DNA from 3 places in the Candidatus Aalborgicola defluviihabitans genome. Region 2 is predicted to be linked to each of the others. Evidence: predicted binding sites of a transcription regulator. Region 2 holds the regulator's gene; each other region holds the start of a gene.
The links. The regulator LexA, encoded in region 2, represses DNA repair genes until DNA is damaged. The targets are predictions, from matches to a motif close to ACTGTATNNNNATACAGT.

Region 1: the regulator LexA is predicted to act here: its motif matches at 5,013-5,030, upstream of recA (recombinase RecA).
Region 3: the regulator LexA is predicted to act here: its motif matches at 6,742-6,759, upstream of IPI80_RS08920 (DNA topoisomerase IV subunit B).

Annotation. Positions count from the first base shown of each region.
Region 1 is NZ_JADJKN010000002.1:735,768-745,517, reverse strand. It holds partial or broken gene IPI80_RS03940 (DNA topoisomerase III) at 1-143, opposite strand, end outside; gene IPI80_RS03935 (SET domain-containing protein) at 259-774, shown strand; gene IPI80_RS03930 (biotin--[acetyl-CoA-carboxylase] ligase) at 778-1,557, shown strand; gene IPI80_RS03925 (SPOR domain-containing protein) at 1,562-2,224, shown strand; gene IPI80_RS03920 (sensor histidine kinase) at 2,258-3,694, opposite strand; partial or broken gene IPI80_RS03915 (response regulator) at 3,691-4,364, opposite strand; gene IPI80_RS03910 (MarR family winged helix-turn-helix transcriptional regulator) at 4,464-4,946, opposite strand; gene recA (recombinase RecA) at 5,089-6,189, shown strand; gene recX (recombination regulator RecX) at 6,252-6,704, shown strand; gene argC (N-acetyl-gamma-glutamyl-phosphate reductase) at 6,822-7,757, opposite strand; gene sucC (ADP-forming succinate--CoA ligase subunit beta) at 7,940-9,103, shown strand; gene sucD (succinate--CoA ligase subunit alpha) at 9,172-9,750, shown strand, end outside.
Region 2 is NZ_JADJKN010000006.1:41,571-51,320, forward strand. It holds gene IPI80_RS07735 (MotA/TolQ/ExbB proton channel family protein) at 1-188, shown strand, start outside; gene IPI80_RS07740 (ExbD/TolR family protein) at 193-621, shown strand; gene lpxK (tetraacyldisaccharide 4'-kinase) at 626-1,678, shown strand; gene IPI80_RS07750 (Trm112 family protein) at 1,659-1,841, shown strand; gene kdsB (3-deoxy-manno-octulosonate cytidylyltransferase) at 1,849-2,610, shown strand; gene adk (adenylate kinase) at 2,738-3,394, shown strand; gene IPI80_RS07765 (DUF6600 domain-containing protein) at 3,440-5,089, opposite strand; gene IPI80_RS07770 (asparaginase) at 5,261-6,241, opposite strand; gene lexA (transcriptional repressor LexA) at 6,356-7,030, shown strand; gene IPI80_RS07780 (hypothetical protein) at 7,055-7,387, shown strand; gene IPI80_RS07785 (D-2-hydroxyacid dehydrogenase family protein) at 7,475-8,482, shown strand; gene IPI80_RS07790 (FimV family protein) at 8,492-9,750, opposite strand, start outside.
Region 3 is NZ_JADJKN010000006.1:273,375-283,124, reverse strand. It holds gene dut (dUTP diphosphatase) at 1-90, shown strand, start outside; gene IPI80_RS08965 (FKBP-type peptidyl-prolyl cis-trans isomerase) at 94-627, opposite strand; gene IPI80_RS08960 (JmjC domain-containing protein) at 642-1,775, shown strand; gene IPI80_RS08955 (hypothetical protein) at 1,762-2,265, shown strand; gene IPI80_RS08950 (hypothetical protein) at 2,423-2,647, shown strand; gene bamC (outer membrane protein assembly factor BamC) at 2,736-3,827, opposite strand; gene dapA (4-hydroxy-tetrahydrodipicolinate synthase) at 3,854-4,747, opposite strand; gene IPI80_RS08935 (class I SAM-dependent methyltransferase) at 4,781-5,338, opposite strand; gene IPI80_RS08930 (hypothetical protein) at 5,329-5,454, opposite strand; gene IPI80_RS08925 (MFS transporter) at 5,451-6,680, opposite strand; gene IPI80_RS08920 (DNA topoisomerase IV subunit B) at 6,793-8,763, shown strand; gene IPI80_RS08915 (lytic transglycosylase domain-containing protein) at 8,763-9,554, shown strand; gene parC (DNA topoisomerase IV subunit A) at 9,567-9,750, shown strand, end outside.

The DNA of each region.
Region 1 (9,750 bases), on a different contig from region 2:
TGGCCCACGGCGCTCGAGACGACATAGGAGTCGCTCTCAAAATATTCGTCGTGCTTTTCAAACTTGCCTGCGGTGGGCGTAAGCGCCCGCACGATGTCTTGGGCGACCGACGGTTTTTCTGCAATGACCAATGTTTTATTCATCTGACTACAATCCGGTTCTCGCGCACGCACGTACACACGTGGGCGCGCTCACACACACGCGGGCACGCACACACATGCGCGCCCATACGATTCACCATACCAAAATTTTGGGCTTTTGCTTGAAAAACGCCGTGGGCCCAAAGCCCGGCTAGCGCCCTGGGGGCACCTCGTTGCTTCAAACCGTCGTATTCAGACCCGTCGCTCGGGCGTGCATGGCAAGGGTGTCTTTGCGGTGCAGGATATCGCCGAGGGCGAAGTCATCATCGAGTACGTGGGCGAGGTCATCAGCTGGGCGGAGGCCCAGCGCCGTCACCCGCATGATCCCCAGGACCCCAACCACACGTTTTACTTCCATATCGACGAAGACCATGTAATCGATGCCTTGTTTGGTGGCAATTCCTCGCGCTGGATCAACCACGCCTGCGATGCCAACTGCGAGGCAGACGAAGTGGATGGCCGTATCTTCATCAAGGCCCTGCGCAACATTCATGCCGGTGAAGAGCTCAACTACGACTATGGTTTGATCATCGACGAGCGCTATACCCCCAAACTCAAGGCCGAATACCCCTGCTGGTGTGGCACCAAGACCTGCCGGGGTACCCTGCTGGCCCCCAAGCGCGGCAAGAGATAATTGATGATTTGGCCGGCGGAGGCAATTTGGGAGGCGGTGGAGCCGTTCTTGCCGGGCTTCACGGTAGAAATTCTCCCGGAGATTGATTCCACCAATACGGAGCTGATGCGCCGCGCTCGTGCTGGACGGCTGGAGCCGATACTGCTGGTGGCCGAGTGCCAGACCGCTGGGCGGGGACGGCTGGGCCGTGACTGGAGTAGCGATACCCAGTCGCTGGGGCGCACATTGACGTTTTCCTTAGGCTTGCTGCTGACGCCCCTAGACTGGTCGGGCCTGTCCTTGGCGGTGGGTTTGTCGATCGTGCAGTCCCTGCACCCCCGGTTGCAGTTGAAGTGGCCCAACGACGTGTGGTTGGGTGACCGCAAGTTGGCCGGCATTCTGATAGAGACCGCCAGCGTGGGTCAGGACCGCTTTGTGGTCATCGGCATCGGCATCAACATCGTGGCCCCGGACGCGGCCGGACTGCGCACGCCGCCGGCCGGTTTGCGGGATGTATTGCCCGACGTTCTGGCGCCAGATGTGCTGGAGCACGTTGTAGTGCCCCTAGTGCGGGCACTTCAGCGGTTTGCGGCGCAAGGTTTTGCTCCGCTGGTAGCGGCCTTCAATGCGCGTGACATCTTGTACGGGCGTGGCGTGGTGTGTACGGACGGGGTGGCTGGTACCGCCCAAGGCGTGGACGCCAGCGGTGCACTCTTGGTGCATACTGATGGCGGTGTCAAAAAGATTACCAGTGCAGAGGTCAGTGTGCGGCCGCTGGCTGGTGCGTGCGAATCCCGTTTCTGAACCCATGTTGCGTTTCCTTATATTGATCCTGATATTGGCCAACGGCCTGTACTTTGCCTGGAGTGACGGCCTGCTGCGCGCCTACGGTTATGGACCAGCCCCGCAAAGTGAGCCCCAACGCGCAGCGCAACAGATACGCCCCGAATCGTTGCACGTAATGAGCCCAGCCGAGTTCAATCGGGTTAAGAGCCAAGCGCAGGCCGATTCAGCGCCCAAGGAGTGCCTGCAGGCCGGTCCGTTTGATGATGCCCAGATGGCCGTGGCTCGCCGTGCGCTGGAGTCTGCTCTGGCGCAGGGCAGTTGGCAGTTTGATTCAGTCCACATATCCGAGCGCTGGATTGTCTACATGGGCAAGTTCGCCAATGCCGATGCCATGGTCAAGAAGCGTGCTGAACTGGCGGTCATGAATCTGGTGGCGCAACCGCTGACCAACCCCGATCTGGAGCCGGGTTTTTCGTTGGGTGGCTTTGATACGCAAGCCGCCGCTGCCGCCGAGTTGTCGCGCTTGACGAGCCAGCGCGGGATTCGCACCGCCAAGGTGGTGCGGGAACGTGCCCAAGGCGATCAAAACCAGCTCAAGCTGCCAGCGCTCACGGCCGAACAGAAGAACCGTTTGAACGATATCAAGCCGGCTCTTGCCGGGCGTACCCTCAAGCCCTGCGGTTGAATGGACTGTTGGCCCTGGAAACAGGCCTAGGCTTCAATCAAACTGCGTAAACCGGACGGTAAAACAGGTGCCGGGAGGAGAGTGGCCCGGGTGGCTGTCTTCTATGGTGATGCTGGCATGATGCTGGCGGGTAATTTCCAGCACGATGGGCAGGCCCAAGCCAGAGCCGTCAGCCTCGGTGCCCAGCACGCGGTAAAAGGGTTGGAACACCAATTCACGCTCGGCGGCGGGAATGCCGGGGCCGGAATCCTCCACCTGCAGCACCAAAATTTTGCTGAACGGATCGCGCAGAATGCGCACGGTAATGACGCCGGGTTTATCAGCGGTGGAGGGGGTGTAGTTGATGGCGTTGTCCACCAGGTTGCGCACCATTTCCTTTAGTAGCGTCGGATTGCCCTGGAGGTTTACTTCCTCACCGCCGGGTTGTTCGCCTTCGTAGCCCAGGTCGATGTATTTGTCCATGGCGCGTGGCAGGCTGTCGTGGATCACATCCATGGTCAGGCGCACCAAGTCACAAGGTTGCTGGGTCATGACCGTACCGCTGCTCTCGGCGCGCGCCAGTGCCAGCAGCTGGTTGACGGTGTGGGTGGCCCGGATGCTGGAGCGCCCGATCTGTCGCAGCGACTGTTTCAAGTCTTCAGCGTTGGCCCCCTCGCGCTGGGCCAGGTCGGCCTGCATGCGCAATCCCGCCAGCGGGGTCTTGAGCTGGTGTGCGGCATCGGCCAGAAAGCGCTTTTGCGTAGCAATTGAATCTTTCAGGCGTTCCAGCAGGCCATTGACGGACGACACCAGAGGCGCTACCTCCAACGGAACGGCCTGCGCATCCAGTGGGCTCAAATCGTCTGGGCTACGGGCACGGATGCGTTCTTCCAGATGGTTGAGCGGTTTGATGGCCTGCACCAGCGCCAACCATACCAACAGCACCGCCAACGGCAAAATGACGAATTGCGGCAGCATCACGCCCTTGACGATTTCGGTGGCCAGCACTGAGCGCTTGTCCATTGTCTCTGCAACCTGGACCAGGGCCGGCTTGCTGTCCGGCAAGTCCAGTTTGACCCACGTATAGGCTACCTTGATACCCATGCCACGGAACTCAGCGTCCCTTAGGCGCACCTCGCCGGGAAGAAGCTTTTCATCCTCGGGTGGCATGGGCAGATTTTTTTCGCCGCTGAGGTACTCCCCATTGGAACCCATGACCTGGTAGTACACGGTGTCGGAATCGTCGGCGCGCAACAGTTCGCGGGCAGGCAGGGGCAACACGAACTGTGCCTTGTTGTGCTTGACCGTGACCAACTGGGCCAGGGCGCCCACGTTGTATTCCAGCGCCCGGTCAAAGGGTTTGCCAGCAATGCCCTGCGCTACCAGCCAGGTCAGCACCAGGCTCACCGGCCACAGCAGCAGCAGCGGCGTCAGCATCCAGTCCAGGATCTCCCCGAACAGGCTGCGTTGCTCGCGTTGGAATATCTTCAATTTGGAATTTTTTCCAGACAATAGCCCAGCCCGCGCACGGTGGCAATGCGGATCGGGCCTTTTTCGATCTTCTTGCGCAGGCGGTGGATGTACACCTCGATGGCGTTGTTGCTGACCTCTTCGCCCCACTCGCACAAGCGCTCCACGAGCTGGTCCTTGCTGACCAAACGGCCAGCTCGCTGCAGCAGAACTTCCAGCAGACCGAGTTCGCGTGCCGAGAGTTCGACCATCTTGCCGTCGATGGTGGCCACCCGACCGGCCTGGTCATACACCAGCGGGCCGTGCTTGATGCTGCTGCTGGTGGCGCCCATGCCGCGGCGTACCAGAGCGCGCACGCGGGCTTCAAGCTCTTGCAGGAAAAGGGTTTGGCCATGTAGTCATCGGCGCCGTAGTCCAGACCCTTGACGCGCTCGTCCACCGCGTCGGCTGCCGTGAGGATCAGAACCGGCAACGAAGAGCCACGACCGCGCAATTTCTTCAACACTTCCAGCCCATGCATCTTGGGCAAACCCAGGTCCAGAATCAGCAGATCGAATTCGGTGTTGGTCATCAACGCTGCATCGGCCTCAGAGCCGCTGGCCACGTGGTCCACGGCGGCACCGGCACTGCGCAGGGCTCGCAGCAGACCGTCAGCCAATACCTGGTCATCTTCGGCAATCAAAATCCGCATGTGTGCTCCTGGTTATGTGTGCAGTGGCGCCCAACCGGCCACAGCACGGGTTTTTTTGCCATTCTAGGCTTGCCTGAGGTGTGGGTTGGTGCGGGGTATTCATCGGCCGCAATAGGCTTCCAGGCCCAGTGTGACTACGGTAGCCACTTCGGTGCCTACGGCATGGCGCAACTCGTCCTCGGCTTGGGCCACAGCATCGTGGTAGGCACCCAGCCAGGCCAGCCCCGTGGCAGTGAAGCACACCCGGCGCGCCCGCGCGTCCAGGGGATCGTTTTCACGCACAACCATCCCCCAGGCTTCGCATTGGTCCACCAATGTGCCCATGGCCTGTTTGCTCATGCCGGCGGCTTGTGCCAGCGCGGTCAGACGTGCGCCTTCGGGTGCGAGGTGGCGGGTGATGTGAATGTGGGCGGCGCCCACCTGGCCGCGCGCAGCCAGGTTGCTCAAGCCCAGGGGTACGGCTGGATGGCGGGCCATCAGTTCCATGACCCGTGCGTCGAACTGCGCCAGCGCGTGGCGCAGCCAGTGGCCGATGTGGGTTTGGCGCCAAGTAGTGGACTCTGAAACAGGTGTGGAAGGCATATTGCAAATAGTAATGCAAACTGACTAAAAAATGTGTATACGAATTTCAATAAACACCGTTAAACTACTGTTTACGCATACAGCCTGTAATTAATCACAAGTACTGTGATGCACCACCTCATTGATTTTTAAGGAGATTTCCATGGACGCACCCGTCAAGAACCCCAACAACACCAATGGCGCCAACGCCGAAAAAGCCAAGGCACTGCAAGTAGCACTGGCCCAGATCGAAAAGCAATTCGGCAAAGGCACCATCATGCGTCTGGGCGAAGGCGAGGTGATTGAAGACATCCAGGTGGTTTCCACCGGCTCACTGGGGCTGGACATTGCCCTGGGTGTGGGCGGCCTACCGCGCGGCCGGGTGGTCGAAATCTACGGACCAGAATCAAGCGGTAAAACCACGCTGACCCTGCAGGTGATTGCCGAGATGCAAAAACAAGGCGGCCAGTGTGCTTTTGTGGACGCCGAACACGCGCTGGACATCCAGTACGCGCAAAAGCTGGGCGTCAACCTGCAAGACCTGCTGATCAGCCAGCCCGACACCGGCGAGCAGGCGCTCGAAATTGTGGACAGTCTGGTGCGCTCTGGCGCGGTCGATTTGATCGTGGTGGACTCGGTGGCGGCACTGACCCCCAAGGCCGAGCTGGAAGGCGAAATGGGCGACAGCCTGCCCGGCCTGCAAGCCCGTTTGATGAGCCAGGCCCTGCGCAAGCTCACCGCCCACATCAAGAAGACCAACTGCATGGTCATCTTCATCAACCAGATCCGCATGAAGATCGGCGTGATGTTCGGCAGCCCCGAGACCACCACCGGCGGCAATGCGCTGAAGTTCTACGCCTCGGTGCGCCTGGACATTCGCCGCACCGGCACCATCAAGAAGGGTGACGAAGCCATTGGCAACGAAACCAAGGTCAAGGTGGTCAAGAACAAGGTGGCGCCTCCGTTCAAGACGGCCGAGTTCGACATTCTGTTTGGCGAAGGCATCAGCCGCCACGGCGAAATCATCGACATGGGCGTGAACGCCAACATCCTGGAAAAATCCGGTGCCTGGTATGCCTACAAAGGCGAGAAAATCGGCCAGGGCCGCGACAACGCCCGCGAGTTCCTGCGCGAAAACAAAGCGCTTTCCATGGAAATCGAGAACCGGGTGCGCGAATCACTGGGCATCCCTCTGCTGCCCGGCGCGCCAGAGCCCGAAATCAAAACCAAAACTTCAAGCAAAAAGGCCGACCAGCCCTCGTGAAATATACGTAAGTAGCTATAAAAACAATAGCAGTTGTAGCTACTCCCGCCTTTACGTCCACCATGGCCACCACGACACCGCTGTCTCTCAAAGGCAGGGCCTTGCGCTTGCTCAGCGCACGGGAGCATTCCCGTGCCGAGCTGGAGCGCAAACTGGCCCAGTTTGAGGAAGAGCCGGGAGCTTTGGCCAAAGCGCTGGACGACCTGCAGGCCAAGGGCTTCATCAACGAACAGCGCGTGCTCGAATCGGTGCTGAACCGCCGCTCTGCCAAGCTGGGCACGGCACGCATACGCCAGGAGCTGCAAAGCAAGGGGCTGGCACCGGAGGCAGTGTTGGGCGCTATGGAGCAGCTGCGGGCAACCGAAGTGGAGCGTGCGCGGGAAGTCTGGCGCAAAAAATTCGGTGAGCCCGCTACCGATGCCTCAGGCCGCGCCAAGCAGATGCGCTTTCTGGCCAGTCGCGGCTTTGGCGGCGAGGCCATCCGGCGCGTGGTAACCAGCAGTGAAGATGAATAACGAAATTGGCACCCATCCAGCGGCAAGGGGCACGCCGGGCGGCGATTTCTGCGCATTTGGCAGCATGAGCCGCCCGGCGGGTCCCTTGCCGCGTACGAGCGGAGCAGTCGCCAGGGTTTACAACCCGAGCATCAGCTTGAGGTTCTGCACAGCAGCACCCGAAGCGCCTTTTCCCAGGTTGTCCAACCGAGCAATCAGCACCGCGTGGGCGAATCCATCCGCCTTGGCATCATTGGCAAACACCCGCAATTCCATCTGGTTGGTGTCAGCCAGCGCCACGGCATCAAGCTTCTGGTCGGGCGTGGCCGCCTCAACCGTGACCCATTCGCTGCCGGCATAGTGCCGGGCGAGTGCTTGGTGCAGGTCATGTGCGCTGGGCTGACCCGGCAAGGTATCCAGATGCAGGGGCAGTTGCACCAGCATGCCCTGTTTGAAATTACCGACCGACGGCACAAACAGCGGACGCCGGGTCAAACCCGTGTAGCGCATGATTTCGGGAATGTGCTTGTGCTTGAGCCCCAACCCATAGAGTTCCATGGCAGGCGCGGTGCCGGCCTCGTAGGCTTCAATCATGGTGCGTCCGCCGCCGGAATAGCCGCTGATAGAGGGCAGGCACAGCGCAAAGTCGGCCGGTAACAGGCCAGCATCCACCAGTGGGCGAATCAGCGCAATGGCACCAGTGGCATAGCAGCCGGGGTTGGCCACGCGGCTGGACCGCGCCACGGCGTCGCGTTGGCCTGCGGCCAGCTCGGGGAACCCATAGACCCAGCCCGGTGCCGTGCGGTGGGCGGTGGATGCATCAATAATTTTTGGGCCAATTCCATTGTTAGCCCGCGTCAAATCGTCAATCATCGCTACGGATTCAATAGCAGCATCGTCGTGCAGGCACAGAATCACCAGATCTGCCTGGGCCATCAGGGCCTGTTTGGCAGTGGCGTCCTTGCGCAAAGCCGGATCAATGCTGATGAGTTCCACACCGGACAAAGTTTGCAGCCGTTCCCGGATTTGCAGGCCGGTGGTGCCGGCTTCGCCATCGATAAATATTTTTTTCATGCCACTGCCGCACAAGCGGCTCCAAAGGGGAAAAAGGGTTCGGAGCCAAACCGGGCTGTAAGCCAGCCACAAGTTTGGTGCGTTGCAACATGATACATTTCGTATTAGATGTGTCCAGTGCCAGATTCGCAGCCATGTTCGCTGCAAACTGGTGAAGATTGTCCAGCCCCCAAAGAGACGTCATGAAAATTCACGAATACCAAGGCAAAGAAATTTTGCGCCAATTCGGTGTGCCGGTGCCCCGCGGCATCCCCGCCTTTACCGTACAAGAGGCTGTTGAAGCCGCACAAAAGCTGGGTGGCCCGGTCTGGGTCGTCAAAGCGCAGATTCACGCCGGAGGCCGCGGCAAGGGCGGCGGCGTCAAGGTCGCCAAGACGATTGAGGACGTCAAGCGCATCGCCGGAGAAATTCTGGGCATGCAGCTCAAGACCCACCAGACTGGCCCCGACGGCCAAAAGGTGCGTCGCCTCTATATCGAGGACGGTGCCGACATCCAAAAGGAATACTACGTGTCCATCGTGACCGACCGTGCGTCGCAGAAACTGGCCTTCATCGCCTCCAGTGAAGGCGGCATGGACATTGAAGAGGTGGCGCACTCCACGCCCGAGAAGATCATCACCGAATTCATCGACCCCCTGACGGGTCTGAGTGAGGCGCAAGCCAAGAAGATTGCCGATGCCATCGGCATGCCCGCAGGGTCTACGGCACAGGCCGTGGACATTTTCCAGAAGCTCTACAAGTGCTACATGGACACCGACGCGTCCTTGGTGGAAATCAACCCGCTGAACCGCGACAGCAAGGGCAACGTGATGGCCTTGGACGCCAAGTTCAACTTTGACCCCAACGCCCTGTTCCGCCACCCCGAAATCGTGGCCTACCGCGATCTGGACGAAGAAGATCCGGCCGAAGTCGAAGCATCCAAGTTCGACTTGGCCTACATCAGCCTGGACGGCAACATCGGCTGCCTGGTCAACGGCGCCGGCCTGGCCATGGCCACCATGGACACCATCAAGCTGTTTGGCGCAGAGCCAGCCAACTTCCTGGACGTGGGCGGCGGTGCCACCCCCGAGAAGGTCACCGAAGCCTTCAAGATCATGCTGAAAAACCCCAAGGTCAAGGCCATTTTGGTCAACATCTTTGGCGGCATCATGAAGTGCGACACCATTGCCACCGGCGTGATCACCGCGTGCAAGGCCACCAACCTGAATGTGCCGCTGGTTGTGCGCATGAAGGGTACCAATGAGGTGTTGGGCAAGCAGATGCTCAAGGACAGCGGTCTGCCCATCATTTCCGTGGACACCATGGCAGAAGCTGCGCAGGCAGCCGTTAAAGCGGTGAATGCGTGAGACCTTGCGGGACAGACCGCAGTTCGCAAAGCGAGCCAGCTCTGTCCTCAACTGATTAGGAGAATTTCATGTCAATTTACATCAATAAAGACACCAAGGTCATCACCCAGGGTATCACCGGCAAGACCGGTCAGTTCCACACCGAAAAGTGCCAGGAATACGCCAACGGCAAGAACTGCTTTGTGGCGGGTGTGAACCCCAAAAAGGCTGGCGAGTCCATCTTCAATATCCCGATTTATGCTTCGGTTAAAGAAGCCGCATTGGAAACTGGCGCCACGGTGTCGGTGATTTATGTGCCACCGGCTGGCGCTGCTGCGGCCATCTGGGAAGCCGTCGAAGCCAATCTGGATCTGGCCATTTGTATTACCGAAGGCATCCCGGTTCGTGACATGCTGGAAGTGCGTAATCGCATGAAGGCCAAGGAGGCCGCTGGCGGCAAGAAGACTTTGTTGCTTGGCCCCAATTGCCCTGGGTTGATTACGCCGGATGAAATCAAGATTGGCATCATGCCCGGACACATCCACCGCAAGGGTCGTATCGGTGTGGTGTCACGTTCCGGAACGCTGACCTATGAGGCCGTGGCGCAGTTGACTGAAATCGGTCTGGGCCAGTCTACTGCAGTGGGCATTGGTGGCGACCCCATCAAC
Region 2 (9,750 bases):
GAGGCAATCCGGCACTTCTGGCTCACGGCATCTCGATTGCCCTCTACAACACGGCGTTCGGCCTGATTGTGGCCATTCCTTCCCTGATCTTCTGGCGTTACTTCCGGGGGCAAGTGGATGGATACCTTTTGACGCTGGAACTGTCGGCAGAGCATCTGGCGCGCCACCTCAAAGTGTTCCGCAAGTAAGGCCATGAATTTTCGCCCCCGTAAACAAGAAGAGCCCGAGATCAACCTGATCCCGTTCATTGACGTGTTGCTGGTGGTGCTGATTTTTCTGATGCTGTCCACCACCTACAGCAAGTTCACAGAAATGCAGCTCAAGCTGCCGGTCGCCGATACCGAAGCGCAGCGCGATTACGCCAAAGAATTGATAGTGGCCGTCAGCGCTGATGGCGCCTACAGCGTCAACCGCACACCCGTCGCCGGGCGCAGCCTGGAGAGCGTGGCCACCGCCATTGCCGAGGGCGCCAAGGCGGGCAAAGACACCGTAGTCATCATCAGTGCCGATGCCAGCGCCAAGCACCAGGCCGTGGTCACAGTGATGGAAGCCGCCCGCCGCGCCGGCCTGAACCAGATTACCTTCGCCACCCAGTCCTCAGCGCAGGCGGGTGGCCAATAGCGCCATGCCTGACACGTGGCAGCAGAAACTGCAACGTGGCTTGCTGCAAGCCTGGACCCACCGGGGACTCGTTTCCCACTTGCTGTGGCCCCTCTCGCTGCTGTACCGCCTACTGACCTGGATGCACCGCTTGGCGTATGCGCTGGGGGTGACCCAGGTGCGACGCGTGCCGGCGGTGGTGATTGTGGTGGGCAATGTGGTGGCTGGTGGCGCTGGTAAGACGCCCACTGTCATGGCGCTGGTTCAACACCTGCGCGCACGCAACCTGCAAGTTGGCGTCATCTCGCGCGGCTATGGGCGTGCGGAGCCATCCAGTTGTCTGGAAGTACAGACCGACTCCCAGCCCCATAGTGTGGGTGACGAACCTTTGCTGATCCGACGCACCACCCAGGTGCCAGTCTTTGTTGCACCAACTCGCTATGTGGCCGCCATGGCCTTGCTGGCGCGCTACCCGCAAACACAGATTGTGGTCTGTGACGATGGACTGCAACACTACGCTCTGCACCGCGACCTGGAGGTCTGTGTCTTTGATGACCGGGGCATCGGCAACAACCGCCAGTTACCGGCTGGGCCTTTGCGTGAACCGTGGCCGCGTACGCCTCTAGCCCGCGCCGGCCAACGGAAAGAGCGATTGCTGGTGCTGCACACGGGTAGCCACCCCGCCTTTGCTGGCTACACGGCCAACCGTGCGCTGGCAAACTTTGCGACACGGCGCGACGGTACCCAAGTGGCACTTGATACGCTAACCCAGGCAGGCGAAAAGCCTTTGCTGGCTGTGGCGGGTATTGCACAGCCAGAATCATTTTTTGCCATGTTGCGGGCGATATCCTTGCCATTGGTTCAAACTATGGCATTACCGGATCACTATGATTTTCATAGCTTCCCACATAATATCTACGAGGGCTACCGCATCATTTGTACTGAGAAAGATGCTGCCAAACTGTGGCTAGTAGCGCCAGACGCGCTTGCAGTTCCCCTGCAGTTTGAGCCCGATCCCGCTTTCTTCACCGCTCTGGACGCAACGCTATCATCGCCCCATGGACACAAGACTTCTTGAACTCATCGTTTGCCCCGTCACAAAGGGCCCCTTGGAATACAACCGCGAAAAGCAGGAGCTGATCTCCCGCAGTGCACGACTGGCCTACCCGGTACACGACGGCATCCCGGTCTTGCTGGAAAGCGAAGCCCGTACCTTGACTGACGCGGAACTCGGTCTGTAGCCACCCCATGGCCTACACGGTCCTCATCCCGGCCCGCCTGGCCTCTAGCCGTCTGCCTAACAAACCTCTGGCCGACATCGGCGGGGTTCCCATGGTGGTGCGGGTGGCGCAACGGGTGCTCTCGGGCGTACCGCCCAACACACGGGTGGTGGTGGCAGCAGATAGCCCCGCCATCATGGCCGCCTGCGAGAAACATGACATTGAAGCCATCTTGACACGAGAAGATCATCTGTCCGGCAGCGACAGATTAGCCGAAGCCGCCACGTTGCTGGCGCTGGAAGACGACGCCATCGTAGTCAATGTGCAGGGCGACGAACCGCTGATTGACCCGGCCCTGGTGCACGCGGTGGCGGCCACGTTGCTGGCCCATCCCGAGGCCAGCATGGGCACCGCCGCCCATGCTATTGACAACGTGAAGGACTTTGCCAACCCCAATGTCGTCAAAGTGGTACTGGATACCAAAGGATTAGCCCTGTATTTCAGCCGCGCGCCCATCGCTTGGTGGCGCGATGGTTTTGACCAGGGCATTCACGCCCTGCCCCAGCCGGCACCCCTGCGTCACATCGGCATTTACGCATACCGTGTCGGCTTTTTACGGCAGTTTCCGCAGTTAGCACAGGCACCTATCGAAATCACCGAAGCGCTGGAGCAGCTGCGCGCCATGTGGCACGGTTACCGCATTGCCGTGCACACCACGGAACATGCGCCCGGACCCGGCGTAGACACCCCGGAAGACCTGGAGCGCGTTCGGGCACTTTTCCAAGTGTAAGCGTGGGCCGGCTGTAAGTTATCCGCCAGTTGGTCCGTGCTATTCTCCCGGGAAATGATCGCCTAGCGTGGTGCGCCCTTGGGATGCCCTTTGCGGTGAGGTTTTTTTGTTCTATCCGAGGGTATCCATGAAACTCATTTTGTTGGGCGCACCAGGCGCAGGCAAAGGCACACAAGCCACGTTCATCTGCCAAAAGTACGGCATCCCACAAATTTCTACCGGTGACATGCTGCGTGCAGCGGTAAAGGCCGGCACACCGCTGGGCTTGCAGGCTGACGCGGTGATGAAGTCCGGTGGTCTGGTCAGCGATGATCTGATCATCAACCTGGTGAAAGAGCGCATTGGGCAGTCCGACTGCGCGAATGGTTTTCTCTTTGATGGGTTCCCCCGCACCATTCCCCAGGCCGATGCCATGAAGGCTGCCGGCGTCAAACTGGATTACGTGCTGGAAATTGATGTGCCATTTGAAGCCATCATTGAGCGCATGAGCGGTCGCCGTTCGCACCCCGCGTCTGGCCGCACTTACCACGTCAAATTTAATCCACCCAAAGTAGCAGGTGTGGACGATGTAACTGGTGAGCCCCTGGTTCAACGTCCTGACGACCAGGAAGAAACTGTGAAGAAGCGCCTGGATGTGTACAGCGCGCAGACTCGCCCCCTGGTGGACTACTACAGCAATTGGGCCAAGGCAGAGCCGCAAGCCGCCCCCCAGTACCGCGCCATCAGCGGTATGGGCGATGTGGACGTTATCAAGAGCCGCGCATTTGAAGCACTGGGCGGTTAATTCGCCACCTGACCAGCGCAGGCGGCGACTGGGTCGTTGACGATACTAGTACAAGTCCCGCTTGTCCAAACCTTCAGAGCGTTTGACTTTCTGCCTGGCATCGTCATTCTTTGGCTGGGTTGCAGGCGTTTGGTTGTTGATGGGTCGCTCAACCGGGGCGGCGTTCATTCTGGTGTTGCCTCCCTGTTTGACGCCTGCGTCACCGCGATACCCATCACGCGGTGATTGCGCCTCCCTCGATTTCATTTCACGCTCCACTGGTGGATTGCGGCTATAGACTGGGGCGGCCCGTTCAGTTACTGCAGAAGGGGGATTGGCCCGCTCTGAGGATTTGTAGGCGTCGTTTGGCGGCGCAGTCTTACCATAGGGGGCCACTGCCTCCCGGGATTTTGGAGATGCGGGCCACTGAGCCGCGGGTGGTGCCATAACGGCGGGGCGCTGCTGCTGCTCCCATTGTTGCTGCTGCTTGGCCGGTTCGCGTGGACGATGCTCCTCGTCGAAAGGGACAGGTGTTGATGGTCTAACGTAGGACCGCTGCTGCACCGGAGTTTCAACCCTCTTGTCATAGCGCTGGTCATACCCCTTGTTGATCCGGGTGGCATATCCTGGGCTGTGCTGGAAGCCAGGCTGGTAAATTTCCTTAGGTGTCAGGGGTGTCCAGCCCTGGCGCGGTGGCGCGCGCCGGTCTGTTGCGTAGCCCCTGGGAAATGAAGTTCCACCCCAGCCAACGAGGGCAGGTGCATATGCCGGTCGTGGCTGATAGCTGCCCGGAGCCCACGCCCAACGCCCACGCAAGCTCACCCAGCGACCATAGTGAAACGGCGCAAATCCCCAAGGGGCGTCGTCTACCCAACTCCAGCCCCATTGCGTGGTCCAGACCCAGCGGCCATCCCGGTAGGGTGCCCAGTCACGTCCCACCTGGCTGGGAAACCAGACAGCGCCATAATCAGAAGCCTGTTCCCAGCTTCCATACCGGTCCAGATCATCCGAACCGGTCATTTCAGGCGACACATAGCTTTGGCTGAGTTGACCTGCCGCGTCTTGTGCCATGTTTTGGGATATCAACCAGTCGTTGAACGGATCGCGCTGGATGGTTTGGGTTCCGCTGCGTACGCTTCCATCCCACAAAAACTCACCCATCTCCCCCTGACGTAGCCAAACATCTCGCGCGGCGCCCGGTTGTGCCGACTCAAAGTGCGCGCGCCCCTGCAGTGCAAAGACACGGGTCATTTGGTCGACCTGGTCCACGCGAAAAAGACCTTCACTGTCCGCGACGATGCTGCCATCACGGGTCAGCACGGTGTAGTCGGCCACCGCATCGCGCGTGCGCAGGCGCAGGCCCAGACTGCCTTTTTCGAGCTGCAAGGAGACCCGCCCTTCGTCGAGTTGCGCGAAAACCAGATCGCCGTTTTCCTCCAGCCAGACACTGCTGGAGCCGATGCGCAGGCTCACCCGGGCCCGCGCGTCGGTGTGCAACCGGTCGCCCTGGGCGATGGTCTGATTGCGCATAACTTGCGTCCACGCCCTATTGTCCGTGTCGAACAGCCAGACCACTCCCGCGAGGTCGGCGACGCGCCCAGCTTGCGTAGGCGGATCAGCCCATGCGCTGGACAGCAAGCCAAAGCCCACTATCAGGGTGGCAATCATGTGCCAACCACGCATGGCCAGCTGTTTTGTCAGGATGGTAAGGCTCAATCTTCTACTCCGGTTAGACACTTAACACTTAACGCGCGAGGGCAATTTTGGGATGACCGGCTATGTGACAGGCTCCGTTTGTGCAGACACCTCTGTTTTGAAAAGCACTTGGCGGACAATTCACCAAATGGCTCAAACCCCAAAAGGCCACAAATGCGACCTTTTTATGGGTCAGTGGCCGGCCATAAGGTCTAGCATCAAGGCAATGCGGGCCTTGACCGGCGATAGTGCTATTGATGGCGGCCATTTGTGCTCAGAAGTACCTGCCACTACACAGCCCAGTGCACAGCGGGTGGTGCGCACCACACGAATACCACGCTGCTGCGCGCCACGCAGAGCGGCTTCCAAATCCTGGTGAATGGTGCCATTGCCAGTACCGGCCACCACAATGCCACGCACTACCGGGTCTCCATCTGCAGGGGGCGCGCAAAGGGCTCGAACAATGGCACCGCTGGCTCCCGCATGGTTCAGGACGATTTCAACCCGGGGCCAAGCCGCCGTCGTTAAATTTGAAATGCTCACGGTGGTGCCGGTTGGCTCTGCTACTGGGCAGGCATGCAGCCAGCGCACCACGCCCTCTTCCACATAAGCCAATGGCCCGGCATCCCCGGAATCAAAAGCATTGTGCCGGTAGGGATGCACTTTTTGAACGTCGCGGGCCGAATGCACGGTACCGGCGCACACCGCCAACACCCCCCTTGCGTGAACAGAACGGGCCACGGCAACGGCGTCCAGCACGTTCTGCGGTCCATCCGGCGTGAGCGACGACGCTGGGCGCATGGCGCAAGTGAGGACCACCGGTTTGGATTGCACAGCAGCTGGCAACACCTGGGACAGAAAAAATGCCGTTTCTTCGAGCGTATCCGTGCCGTGGGTGATGATGAGCGCCGCCACATCGGTTTGGGAAGTCTGGTGTTGCACACGTTGGGCCAAAGCGCGCCACTGCGCCCACCCCATGTCCTTGCTATCGACTTGGGCCACCTGCTCAAACGCAACCGCCCAATCCCCCACAGCCAAGGCCAAAGTCGGAATTGCGGCCAACAACTGGTCAACGCCGACTTGCGCCGCCTTGTAGCCCACGTTATCGCCAGCACTGCTGGCCATACCCGCAATCGTGCCGCCTGTGCCGAGAAATACCAATTTTTTCAACATATTTGTACATTTCCCTTGCAAACAAAATAAAACTGGTTAAAAATACAGTTACTGGATGCCGAAACAGTGTGTATGAACCAACAGCAAGCGGCCCAGCACCAAGGAGTCTTCAGCATGCTCGAAAGTCCCAAACTTACCGCACGGCAACAGCAAATTCTGGAACTGATTCAAAACGCCATCGCGCGCACCGGAGCCCCTCCAACCCGGGCCGAAATCGCCAGCGAACTCGGTTTCAAGTCCGCCAATGCCGCTGAAGAACACTTGCAGGCCCTGGCCCGCAAAGGCGTCATCGAATTGGTCAGCGGCACTTCCCGAGGTATCCGCCTCAAGAGCGACACCCTGCGCTCTATCCACGAATCCCGCATCAAGCAATTCTCCCTGCCACTGCCCGGTTTGGCCCAGTTGGCGCTGCCGTTAATAGGCCGTGTTGCAGCGGGTTCACCCATTCTCGCCCAGGAGCATGTGGACAAAACCTACTATGTGGAAAACAGCCTGTTCCAGCGCCAGCCGGACTACCTGTTGAAGGTACGCGGCATGTCCATGCGCGACGCCGGCATCATGGACGGCGATCTGCTCGCTGTGCAGGCGACCAAGGATGCCAAGAACGGCCAGATTATCGTAGCCCGCCTGGGCGACGAAGTGACCGTCAAGCGCTTTCGGCGCAACAAACATTTAATTGAGCTGCATCCTGAGAATCCGGATTACCAGACCATTGTGGTTGAACCCGGCGAGCCGTTCGAGATTGAAGGCCTGGCCGTCGGCCTGATCCGCAACACCATGCTCATGTAATCCTTTTTTGAAAACGCTACCACCATGAACATCGCCCTGATCGCCCAAGCCGGAATTTTTGAACCGCTGAACAAACTGTTACACCGGTGGTTCGCAAAACGCCCGGCAGCAGCGTGGACAAACGTCAGTCCAGTTGTGAGCAGGTCTCAATTTGCTCCTAATTCTGTAGCGTCTTACGTAGATTCGACGAGGGCTATAGCGGAAAGATACGATAAAGCCCAACCACTACGGGTGATCCGCGTGGTAGAAGCCGGCCAGCCCCGCGCCAGCACGGGTCGCATGGTCATCTCGGGCCGTATGGCCGACGTTTGTGCCGAACTGGATCGTCTGGTAGCACGCGAAGCAGCGCTTTCCTGAAATATTCAGCTGTATGGGTCAGAATGGCCCATCCAAATTCGACCCTGACGCCTATTGCGGGTTGCCTGACAAGGCACAATGGCATCCATGAATATCGTGATTCTGGATGACTACCAAGATGCCGTCCGCAAGCTGGAATGCGCCGCCAAGCTGGATAGCTACCAGGCCAAGGTCTACACCAATACCGTCAAAGGCATAGGTCAACTCTCCGTCCGACTGAAGGATGCGGACATCATCGTTCTGATCCTCGAGCGGACCCACGTCAACCGCCAGTTAATTGAGAAGCTGCCCAAGCTCAAAATGATTTCTCAAACTGGTCGCGCTGGCCAACACCTTGATGTGCAAGCCTGTACCGAACGGGGCATTGCCGTGGCTGAGGGCATGGGCTCTGGTGTCGCGCCGGCCGAACTTACTTGGGCTCTGATATTGGCTGCCATGCGCAGGTTGCCGCAGTACATTGCAACCCTCAAACATGGCGCTTGGCAGCAAAGTGGACTTAAGTCGGGGTCAATGCCTCCCAACTTTGGTATCGGCAGCGAACTCCATGGAAAAATCCTGGGGGTATGGGGCTACGGCAAGATTGGCAAGATAGTAGCTGGCTACGGGCGCGCATTTGGCATGCAGGTTGTCGTGTGGGGCAGTGACGCATCGCTGGAAATGGCCCGTGCCGATGGCTACGCCACCGCCGCCAGCCGCGAGGCATTTTTTGAACAAAGCGACGTGCTCACCCTGCACTTGCGACTCAGCGACACCACGCACCACATGATTGACCACATGGATCTGGCGCGCATGAAACCCACTTCACTGCTGGTCAATACCTCCCGGGCCGAGTTGATCGAAACCAATACGCTTATCGGCGCACTCAATCGTGGTCGCCCGGGGATGGCAGCCGTTGACGTTTTTGAGGCGGAACCCATTTTGCAGGGACATGCGCTGCTTCGGCTGGAAAATTGCATCTGCACCCCGCACATCGGGTACGTGGAGCAAAACAATTACGAACAGTTATTTGGTGCTGCTTTTGACAACCTCGTCAATTTCATCAAAGGCACCCCGACCAACATCGTCAACCCCGGCGCACTTCAAGTCAGACGGTAAGCCCGGTTTTCACTTAAGCTTGTGTGGCGCAATGGGTTTGTACGAGACCAGTTCATCCGCATCAAAGTCGATCAAGTTGCCTGGCGGCTCTGAAAGATCCAGATCAACCACAGTACTCTCGCCGGTTGCCAAATAGGCCGACGGGCTAGGGCTCGTTTCAACGGCCGCTCCCCGCACTGCACTAAATGGCTGAAAACCCGTGTCCAAACTGGAGATAATGCGCCGTGCCATGCCATGCAGCATCAACAGATCACGAAAGGCCTCCAGGTCAAAGCCATGGGATGGGTCATCTCCTGGTGCGCGCACCAAGTGCTGCTCAATGTAGTCAACAGCCTCTTGAGTTGGCCACCGCGCACTGATTTCCTTGCACACGTCGGGATAGGCCTGCGCCAGTCCCGCCTGACTTTGATTGAATTCGGTATAGGCCGGCACACGGCCGGTAAACAGCGCATTGAAGTCATCGCGGTACTGGTCAAACTCGGTCTTGCGGCCCAAGGTATGCAGCAGCCGTAGCAGATCCAAATACACCAGCGGGTTGGAGTCAGGGCTGCCATCTATACTGTCCTTGAGCATGCCAATAGCATCTTCATGCTGACCTAGGGTCATGAAGAATTCGGCCTGCTGTCGAACGTCCAGCATCTCCCGGGTGTTCAGCGCCTTCAAGCTGGCATTCATACTGTTGGAAAAATCTACATGCCCCGCAGCCCGGGCAACTGCAACGTTAGGCACAGGTACAGATCGGCGCTGGGCAACTTGCGCCGCAACGACTGCAGCGGGTGTATGCGGTTTACCCAAATGGACGTCGATATCCACTTCCGTCAGCGCCGGAGCAACTTCAAAGACCGATTCAGACAGTTCCTCTACGGGAATCTGCGTGGGCAGCGAAGGGGGCACGGTATGCACTGCATCCGCCCACTCAGACTTGACGGAAACACCACCATCACGCCACCACGGTGTCATGTTCTGTCCCGCCTGACGCATCCGCCACCATGCGAAAGCTACTACTGCGCAACAGGCCAGCAAAAATGCCAGCAGACCATAGACCAGCGGATTTAGATAGCGCTCGGATTCGGCCTTTCCAAGCCGTGCGGTCAAATCCTGCAAGGTTTGATTATTTTTTGCAGTCACCGCCTGCAACCCTTTGAGATCCGTTTCAATGGACAAACGCCGCTTGTCGGCATTGAGAATGTCTTGCGGGCTGGCATTGAGTGATCGCCACAAGGCCACGGCCTCTGCACGCTTTTGCAAGTCCTCACCTTCCCCAAGCA
Region 3 (9,750 bases), 230 kb from region 2:
CCGGTAGTGCAGGCGCAGTTCAACCTGGTCACGGAGTTTGCCGCCAGCCACCGTGGTGAAGGCGGCTACGGCTCGACCGGGAAGCACTAAGGACTAGTGCAATGTGCGATCCGACGGGTCACCGGTGCCAACCAGTTGCAGATTAAAAAATCCGGTGCCGCAACTGCCTCTGTCGATTTCCTCTTCGGTGGCTTCGCGCACAGATTCGACCTTCATGCTTAAACGTATCGCAATGCCGGCTAGCGGGTGATTGCCGTCAATCACCACGTGGTCGGGGTAGATGTCGGTGATGGTGTAGAGCGTATCCCGTGGAACGTTGGGGTTGCAGCCCTCGGGCAGGGCGCTGCCCTCCATGGTCAGGCCTTCCTGCAATTCATCGGGAAACAGGTGGCGTGGTTCCAGAAACAGCAATTGGTCGTTAAAGTCACCAAAGGCCAGTTCGGGCTCAATCTGCAGTTGCACCGTGGCGCCTGCGCTGTATCCCAGCAGAGCCGCTTCGATCACGGGGAGCAAGTCTTTGCCGCCCAGCAAAAATTCCACCGGCTCGTCCAGGATGTCCAATTCTTCGCCCAAAGTGTCTTTCAGCGTCCAGGTTAGGGCAACGACGCATTGTTCAGTGATTTCCATAGGAGAATTGTCCCATGAACACCGATGAACCCCTGCAACTCCTGGGTGGATTGACGCCCGCGACTTTTATGCGCCGCCACTGGCAGAAAAAGCCATTGTTGATTCGCCAGGCCATTCCTGGCTTTGCGCCCCTCTTGGCGCGTGCCGAATTGCTGGACCTGGCGGCGCAGGATGAAGTGGAGTCGCGCCTGGTGGTGCAACCCGGTGCAAACGGGGCTCGGCCTTGGCGTTTTCGCCACGGGCCGTTTGTCCGCAAGGCGTTGCCAGCCTTCAAACAACCGGGCTGGACCCTGTTGGTGCAGGGGGTGGATTTGCTGGATGCGCGGTTGCACGCGCTGATGAACCAGTTTCGCTTTGTGCCGGATGCGCGTCTGGATGATTTGATGATCAGCTACGCCACTGATGGCGGTGGCGTGGGCCCACACTTTGACAGCTACGACGTGTTTTTGCTGCAGGCCCACGGCCAGCGCCGCTGGCGCATTGGACGACAAAAGGACTTGAGCCTGCAGCCCAATATGCCTCTTAAGATTCTGGCGAATTTCGAGCCGGAGATGGAGTTTGTGTTGGAGCCGGGCGACATGCTGTACCTGCCGCCGCGCTATGCCCATGACGGCATTGCGGTGGGCGAGTGCATGACCTATTCGATCGGTTTTCGCGCACCCAGCCGCGCAGAATTGACCAGTGAGTTGTTGCAGCGACTGGCCGAGGAGGCTCTGGACGCGGAAAGTGTCAACCTGTACCGTGACCCCAAGCAAGAGGCTGTGGCTCACAGCGGGGCAATCCCCGGGGCGCTGTTTGAATTTGCCCAGACCGCCTTAGCCGACGCCCTGCGCGACCCGCTGGCACTGCAGCGAGTTCTGGGCGAATACTTAAGTGAACCCAAGGAGCATGTCCGCTTTGACAATGGGCAGGTTGAATCGCTGGATGGGGCGTTGGTGCTGGATCGCCGTACCCGTATGCTGTATGACGCGCAGCATATTTTTCTTAATGGGGAAAGCTTTTTGGCAACCGGGCGAGATGCCCAATTGATGCGGCACTTGGCGGATGGGCGGAGCTTGCCTGCTTCGGACAAAAAACGTCTGAGTGCGCCTGCACGGGAACTGGTGGCTGATTGGTGTGAAGCGGGGTGGATGTATGTCGAACAGTGAATCCGAGAGTGGCCGCCTCAATGGCGCATATTCTGGCCCTACAGAATTTGCCAATGTGGTGCGCGAAGCGCTGGCCTGTGCCGCGCGTGAGGGCTGGTCCAGCATGGTCTGGAGTGATGCCAACTTTGCCGACTGGCCCTTGGGCGAGCGTGCCGTGGTGGACTCGTTAAACGCATGGGCAGGAAAGGGACGTCAGCTGCTGATGCTGGCCCACAGCTATGACGCTCTGGTGCGCTTGCAGCCGCGCCTGGTCACATGGCGCAAGACTTGGGGGCATATCATCGAATGCAGGCTGTGCCGCAGCCGGGATGCCAGCGAAATGCCCAGTGCACTGTGGAGTCCCCACTGGGCCATGCAGCGGCTGGACGTGGTGCGCAGTACCGGGATTGCCGGGCTGGAGCCCCAACGGCGTGTCATGCTCAAGGAAGAGCTGGACGAGTGCCATCGCCAGAGCAGTCCGGGGTTCGCTGCCAGCACTTTGGGCTTGTAGTCGGGACTTAGAGGGTTTTCCCCAGTGTATTTTGCAAGTTCCTGTATACTCATAGGTTAGGCAAAAAGAGATCGAATGCTTTTTGTCTGAGTCTGGGCGGCGTGCTGCTTTGACAAGTTCCAAAAATTGTTTCGTTAACTCACTCTAGTTATTAAAAATGAACAAATCACTCGTCTTGGCAGCCGTTATCGCTGCCGCTGCCTTGGCTGCTTGCGGTAAGAAAGAAGAAGCGCCTGCACCCGCGCCAGCACCTGTTGCCGCACCGGCTCCTGCTGTCGTAGCACCTGCTCCCGTTGTTGAAGCATCGGCACCTGCCGCTGACGCATCGGCACCCGTTGCTGCTCCTGTTGCTGCGCCTCCTGCGGAAGGCGCTTCCAAGTAATTCTTGGCAAGCAAAAAAAAGCCACCGCAAGGTGGCTTTTTTTATGCCGGCACAGGTTTGGCAGTTTGTGATCCTGCCATTCCGAGCACTATTTGATATCGTCGGCAATCACTTTGACGATACGCTGCGCTGTGATAGAGGCTTCTGGTACCCCTTTGGCGTCCAGCACGGACACGGTGCTCACATTACCCTGGCTGCGCACGGTAATCTGGAACTTGGCCGCTTCGTTCTTGGACGCACTGTTGAACAGCTTGGCAAAAAAGCCAGGCTCGGAATTGGCGGCGTCCAGCGGCACATAGCGCACAAAGTAAATGCCTTGTTTGCGGTCACGGTCTTCCACGGTGAAACCGGTGCGGTCAAGGGCCAATCCAACGCGGCGCCAGGCGTTGTCGAAACCCTCTTCGATGCGAACCGCCGGCTGGCCGTTTTCAGTGACAACGGTTGCTGTTTTCTTGGTAACAATGCTGTCGGCGACCAAAGTCTTGGATTGGGCCTCATTAACGCCGAGCTTGACCATCAGACGGCGCAAAAACTCTGCTTCCAGTTCCGGGTCCGCTGGGCGGGGTTGCCAGATAGTGCTGTCTTTGCGTGCGTTGTTTACTGTTTCCACCATGCCGCGGTGGCTGATGAAAATCTCTGTCTCTCCATTGGCATTGCGTTCCAGGCGGGTGCGAAACTTGTCACGTTCGGCTGTGGAATAGAGCGAGTCCAGTAGCTTACCCAGGGTTGCGCGAATAAAGTCCTGCGGAATTTTGGCGCGGTTCTCGGCCCAGTCAGTCTCCATGATGCCCAGGGATTTCTGGTCCATGGCCAGCAAGAATCCGTTCTCCTGCCAAAAGTCTTTTACGGGCTCCCACAGCTTTTCAGCCGGGCGGTTGACCACCAACCAACGCTGGTTGCCGGAGCGCTCAATGCGCACGTCACCCATGGCGACGGCGGCAACGTTTGGCGTCGCGGTCGCTGTGGTTTGCCCTGATTTAAGTCCCGACGCCGATACCGTGCCGCCGATCACGGCGTAATGGGTATCTTTGGACAGTTGGGTGAGATCGGGCGGAACTTCCAGTGAGGGGGTCTTGGCGCTGCTGGAACTGCGGTAGTCCACCTTGTCGGCTTCGAGAACGGTACAGGCTGACAGCGCGATTGCCGTGCTGATGAGCGTCAGTTTGAATAGGGGGTTCACAGAAATCCTCAAAATGGAATGGCTACTTATAGCAGACCGGTGGCTTGCATCACGCGTTCCAGCGCCGGCTGGTTAGCGGGCGTCAGCACGGTCAGGGGGAGGCGCAGCGCCTGGCTGCACAGCCCCATGCGTGCAACGGCCCACTTGACTGGAATAGGGTTGGATTCTACGAACAAAGCTTTATGCAGGGGTAGCAACTGGAGCTGAATCTCCATAGCGCGCTGCACATTGCCTGCAATGGCTGCCATGCACAGTTCGTGCATCAGGCGGGGAGCCACGTTGGCCGTCACACTCACGTTGCCATGTCCGCCACACAGCATGAGAGCCACAGCTGTGGGGTCATCACCGGAATAGATGGCAAAGCCTTTGGGTGCTTCTTTGATCAGCCACTGGGCACGTTCGATATTGCCGGTGGCCTCCTTGATTCCCACAATGCCGCTCACTTGGGCCAGGCGCAACACGGTGTCGTGCTGCAGATCGGCAACGGCGCGACCCGGCACGTTGTACAAGATCAGGGGTAAATCGACTGCCTCGGCAATGGATTTGAAATGCAGGTACTGGCCTTCTTGCGTGGGCTTGTTGTAGTAGGGGACCACCTGCAACTGGCAATCCGCCCCGACCTTCTTGGCAAAGCGGGCCAGTTCAATGGCTTCAGCCGTTGAGTTGGCGCCGCAACCAGCCATGATGGGTACGCGCCCGGCCGATTGTTCGACCGACACGCGGATGATTTCGCAATGCTCCTGCACATTGACCGTGGGGGACTCACCCGTGGTGCCGACCACGCCAATACAGTCGGTGCCTTCAGCAATGTGCCAGTCGATCAGCTTTCGTAGCGCTGCGTAGTCCACGGAGCCGTCGTCCTGCATCGGAGTGACCAGGGCCACGATGCTGCCTTTGATGGGGCCTTGAGATGAGTTCATATCAGTCATATGTTCGGTAATCAATGATTCTACCTAGAGTGTCTGGCGCACCCAATCCGGCGTGTGCGCGCAGACCGGCGTGGCGCGCTTCGCTGCAATGCGTTGCACGACCCTGGGTGGGGTTTGCAGGTAGCCGTGCTCGTAGGCCACCACGTCCAGATTTTCACAGACCTTCAGCAGTTCGCCGCGCTGCAATAAGAAATCAGCGCGGGACGGCCGCCCAAACTGGGCATTGCCATCGGCAAAGGTCTCATACAGCAACACGCCGCCCGGGGCGACGCTGGCCACCAGTGTGTCCAGCAGGGGGCGCCACAGGTAGTTGGCCACAATGACGGCGCCAAAGGTGCGCACCTGCCCGCCTTCTGTGCACAGGGGCCAGTCGCTTTTTTCAATGTCGGCACAAACCAATTCAGCACCCGGAGCATGGTCCTGTGCAGCGGCAATGGATTGGTCCACGCCGGTTACGGGGTGGCCTCGCCCGGCAAACCAGGCCAGATGGCGACCGGAGCCGCAAGCCACGTCCAGTACCGTTGCACCAGGGGTCAGCAAGTGCGACCAGCGCACGATCCAGTCTGAGGGATTCAGAAGCATGACCACAGCTGGTTAGCCATTTGCACCATGAACTCTGGCTGGGTATAGAGCAGGAATACGGCCGCCAACACCGCCGCCGCAACTGCCCACCAAACTCCGTGCCAGAACAGCTTCATGGCGTGGCCACGCCCCGTGAGAAGTTGCGAACAATGGCCGCCTCCTTGACCGGAAGATTGATGAGTGCGGCCGCCACACCCAGGGCGATAGCGATATACCAGACGATGTCGTAGCTGCCCGTCTTGTCATACAAATAGCCGCCCAGCCACACCCCCATGAAGGAGCCAATCTGGTGGCTGAAAAACACAAAGCCACCCAACATGGACAGATGCGTCACGCCAAAAATCTGTGCCACGGTTGCGGTTGTGATGGGCACGGTGGACAGCCACAAAGTCCCCATCGCCGCCGAGAATACATACACGCTGGTCGGTGAGAGTGGGGTCCATAGAAAAACGGCAATGATCACGGCGCGCGCAAAATAAATGAACGCCAGGATATTTTTCTTGGACAACTTCTGACCCAGCACACCGGCCGCGTAGGTGCCAAACACGTTGAATAGGCCAATCAGTGCCAGGGCGTAGCTGGCGACTTGGGGCGACAAACCCTTGTCCTTTAAGTAGCTTGGCATATGCACTCCGATGAAGACCACCTGGAAGCCGCAGACAAAATATCCGGCCATCAAAAGCTGGAAGCTGGGGTACTTGAAAGCTTCACGCAGGGCTTGAAGAATGGTCTGCTCACGCGGTTGCGTCGAAACGCTGCCAAAGCCTGGCTCGCGCAGTCCCCAGGCCAGAGGAATCATCAGCAGGGCTGCCAAGCCCAGCAACACCAGGGCCTGCTGCCAGCCGAAATGGCTGATGAGAAAGCCCTCGGTCGGCACCATCAGAAATTGGCCGAACGATCCCGCAGCGGCCGCTACACCCATGGCCCAGGAGCGTCTGTCGGCACTGACATTACGGCCAATCACGCCGTAAATAACAGCATAGGTTGTGCCGGCCTGTGCCGTGCCAATCAGCACACCCGTACTCAAAGAAAACTGCAGCGGCGTGGAGGCCTGCGCCATGCCAACCAATCCCAGGCCATAAAGGACCCCGCCAACAATGATGACCCGAAAGGCGCCAAACCGGTCGGCGGCCATGCCGGCAAAGATACCGAAAATACCCCAGGCCAGGTTCTGAATAGCTATGGCCAGTGCAAAGGTCTCGCGGGTCCAGCCCTGCGCCTGGGTAATCGGTTGCAGCCACAGTCCAAAGCCATGTCGAATGCCCATGGACAATGTGACGATGGCGGCGCCACAGGCCAGCACTTGCACGGTGGAGAGAGGCCTGTGGTCGGATCGGTGCATGGTGTGATTGTCACAAATTCGGGTTAACCCTGCAGCGCAGGTACATTGCCCAAATGATATTCCTGTGTATGTATACAGCTACATGGCGCGCAGCTATTACAATGCGCCCCCTATGGCAGTCAAACCCACCCCCGAATACTCTGAAGGTTCCATCCGCGTTCTCAAAGGACTGGAGCCGGTCAAACAGCGCCCGGGCATGTACACCCGCACCGACAACCCGCTGCACGTCATCCAGGAAGTGCTGGACAACGCAGCCGACGAGTCACTGGGTGGCTACGGCAAAAAGATCAAGGTTACGTTGCACACCGATGGCTCGGTATCGATTGAAGACGACGGGCGCGGCATTCCTTTTGGCCTGCATCCCGAAGAACTAGCACCGGTGATTGAGCTGGTGTTCACCCGCCTGCACGCCGGCGGCAAGTTCGACAAGGGCAAGGGCGGCGCCTACAGCTTCTCTGGCGGTTTGCATGGCGTGGGCGTGAGCGTGACCAATGCCCTGGCCAAACGGCTGGAGGCCACCAGCTACCGTGAAGGCCAGGTGGCGACCATCGTGTTCGAGAACGGGGATGTGACACAGCCCTTGGAGAGCCGCAAAACTGTGGACGGTGATCGCAAATCCGGCACCACGGTGCGTGCCTGGCCGGATGCCAAATACTTCGAGTCTGCCATCTTGCCCATGGCTGAACTCACGCATTTGCTACGCAGCAAGGCCGTGTTGATGCCTGGCGTCAGTGTTTCTCTGTTGATTGAGAAGACCAAGGAGACACAAACTTGGCTGTACAAAGGTGGCCTGCGCGACTACCTGACCCAAACGCTTAACGGTGACCCAGTTATCCCACTGTTTGAGGGCGACGGTTTTGCCGATGGCCAGAATGACAACTTTGCCGAAGGCGAGGGCGCTGCCTGGTGCGTCGCCTTTACCGAAGACGGCCAGCCGGTGCGCGAGAGCTACGTCAACCTCATTCCCACCAGCGCCGGTGGCACACACGAAAGCGGCCTGCGCGATGGCCTGTTCACTGCTGTCAAGAATTTCATTGAATTGCACTCGCTCTTGCCCAAGGGCGTGAAGCTCATGCCCGAAGACGTGTTTGCTCGCGCCAGCTACGTGCTGTCCACCAAAGTGCTCGACCCGCAGTTTCAGGGCCAGATCAAGGAGCGCCTGAACTCGCGCGACGCGGTGCGCCTGGTGTCCAGCTTTGTCCGCCCTGCGCTGGAGCTGTGGCTGAACCAGCACGTGGAATACGGCAAAAAATTGGCCGAGCTTGCAATCAAGGCCGCGCAGAGCCGGCAAAAAGCCGGGCAAAAAGTCGAGAAGCGCAAGAGCTCTGGCGTGGCCGTGCTGCCGGGTAAGCTGACCGATTGTGAGAGCAAAGATATTGCCTACAACGAAGTATTTTTGGTCGAGGGTGACTCGGCCGGCGGTAGTGCCAAGATGGGCCGCGACAAGGAAAATCAGGCTATTCTGCCCCTGCGTGGCAAAGTCTTGAATACCTGGGAAGTGGACCGTGACCGCCTGTTTGCCAACACCGAAATTCACGACATTTCAGTCGCCATTGGCGTAGATCCGCATGGCCCCAACGACACACCGGATTTAACGGGTCTGCGCTATGGCAAGGTCTGCATCCTGAGCGACGCGGATGTGGACGGCTCACACATCCAGGTGCTGCTGCTCACGCTGTTCTTCCGCCATTTCCCCAAGCTGATCGAGGCGGGCCACGTGTATGTGGCACGCCCTCCGTTGTTTCGGGTCGATGCCCCGGCGCGCGGCAAAAAACCGGCCAGCAAGGCTTATGCGCTGGACGATGGCGAGTTGACGGCCATTCTGGACAAGCTGCGCAAAGAAGGTGTGCGCGAAGGCGCGTGGACCATCAGCCGCTTCAAAGGCCTGGGTGAGATGAACGCCGAGCAATTGTGGGATACCACGCTGAACCCGGACACCCGCCGCCTGCTGCCCGTCGCGCTCGGCGCCATCGACTTCGGTGCCACTGAGGCGCTGATCACCAAGCTGATGGGTAAGGGCGAAGCGGCGGCCCGGCGCGAGCTCATGGAGCTGCATGGCGACTCCGTTGAGGTGGACGTCTGATGTTCCGACTAGGCTCTTTGTTTTTGTTCGGACTGCTGGCCTGCGTCACGCAGGTGGCGCAAGCCGATATGTGGACCTATGTGGATGCGCGAGGGGTCAAGCACTTTGCCTCGAGCCAGCTGGACAGTCATTACAAGCTCATGTTCCATGGCATGCCAGCCCCCGACGCAGCCAGCGCCGGCGGCGCCATTCCTGGCGTGTCGCGGCTGGTAAGCGCCACTTTGCCGGCCAAATCCATCAGTCGCCTGGAACTATCGCCGGGCTTTCTGGCCGTCAAACCCCATGTACGCGCAGCGGCGGACGTCAACCAGCTCGACATGGCGCTGCTGCAAGCGGTGATCGCCACTGAATCCGGTTTTAATGCCACGGCCGTGTCGCCCAAGGGTGCGGTAGGTCTCATGCAGGTTATGCCCGCCACCGGGCAACGCTATGGGCTGACCAGTGACCACAGCGGCACCGTGGCCGCCAAGCTGACCGACCCCAAAACAAACATCCACACGGGCGCCCGCTACCTGCGTGACCTCATCAACCTATTCCCCGGTCAACTGGAGCTGGCTGTGGCTGCCTACAACGCGGGGGAAGGTGCGGTACAAAAGGCGGGCAACCGCATTCCCAATTACAAAGAAACGCAGAATTACGTGCGTTCAGTCATGCAGCTATACAGTCGCCTTAGCGCTTCCACCCCGTACCAGACCACCAAGGTGGTAGCCGCCGAGTCCGCGCGTGTGCGCGGCGAGTTTCACGGCGTAACCATTCCCGCCGCCGACGTGCCCACGGCCTCTACTGAATAAGCTCCCGATCCCATGACCGACCAACCCATTCTTGACTTGGCCCCCGAACCGCCCCGCGATGGCGGAGACGATGAACTGAACCTGGCCACCTATGCACAGCGCGCCTACCTGGAATACGCCCTCAGTGTGGTCAAAGGCCGTGTGCTGCCCGATGTGTGCGACGGCCAAAAACCGGTGCAGCGGCGCATTCTGTACA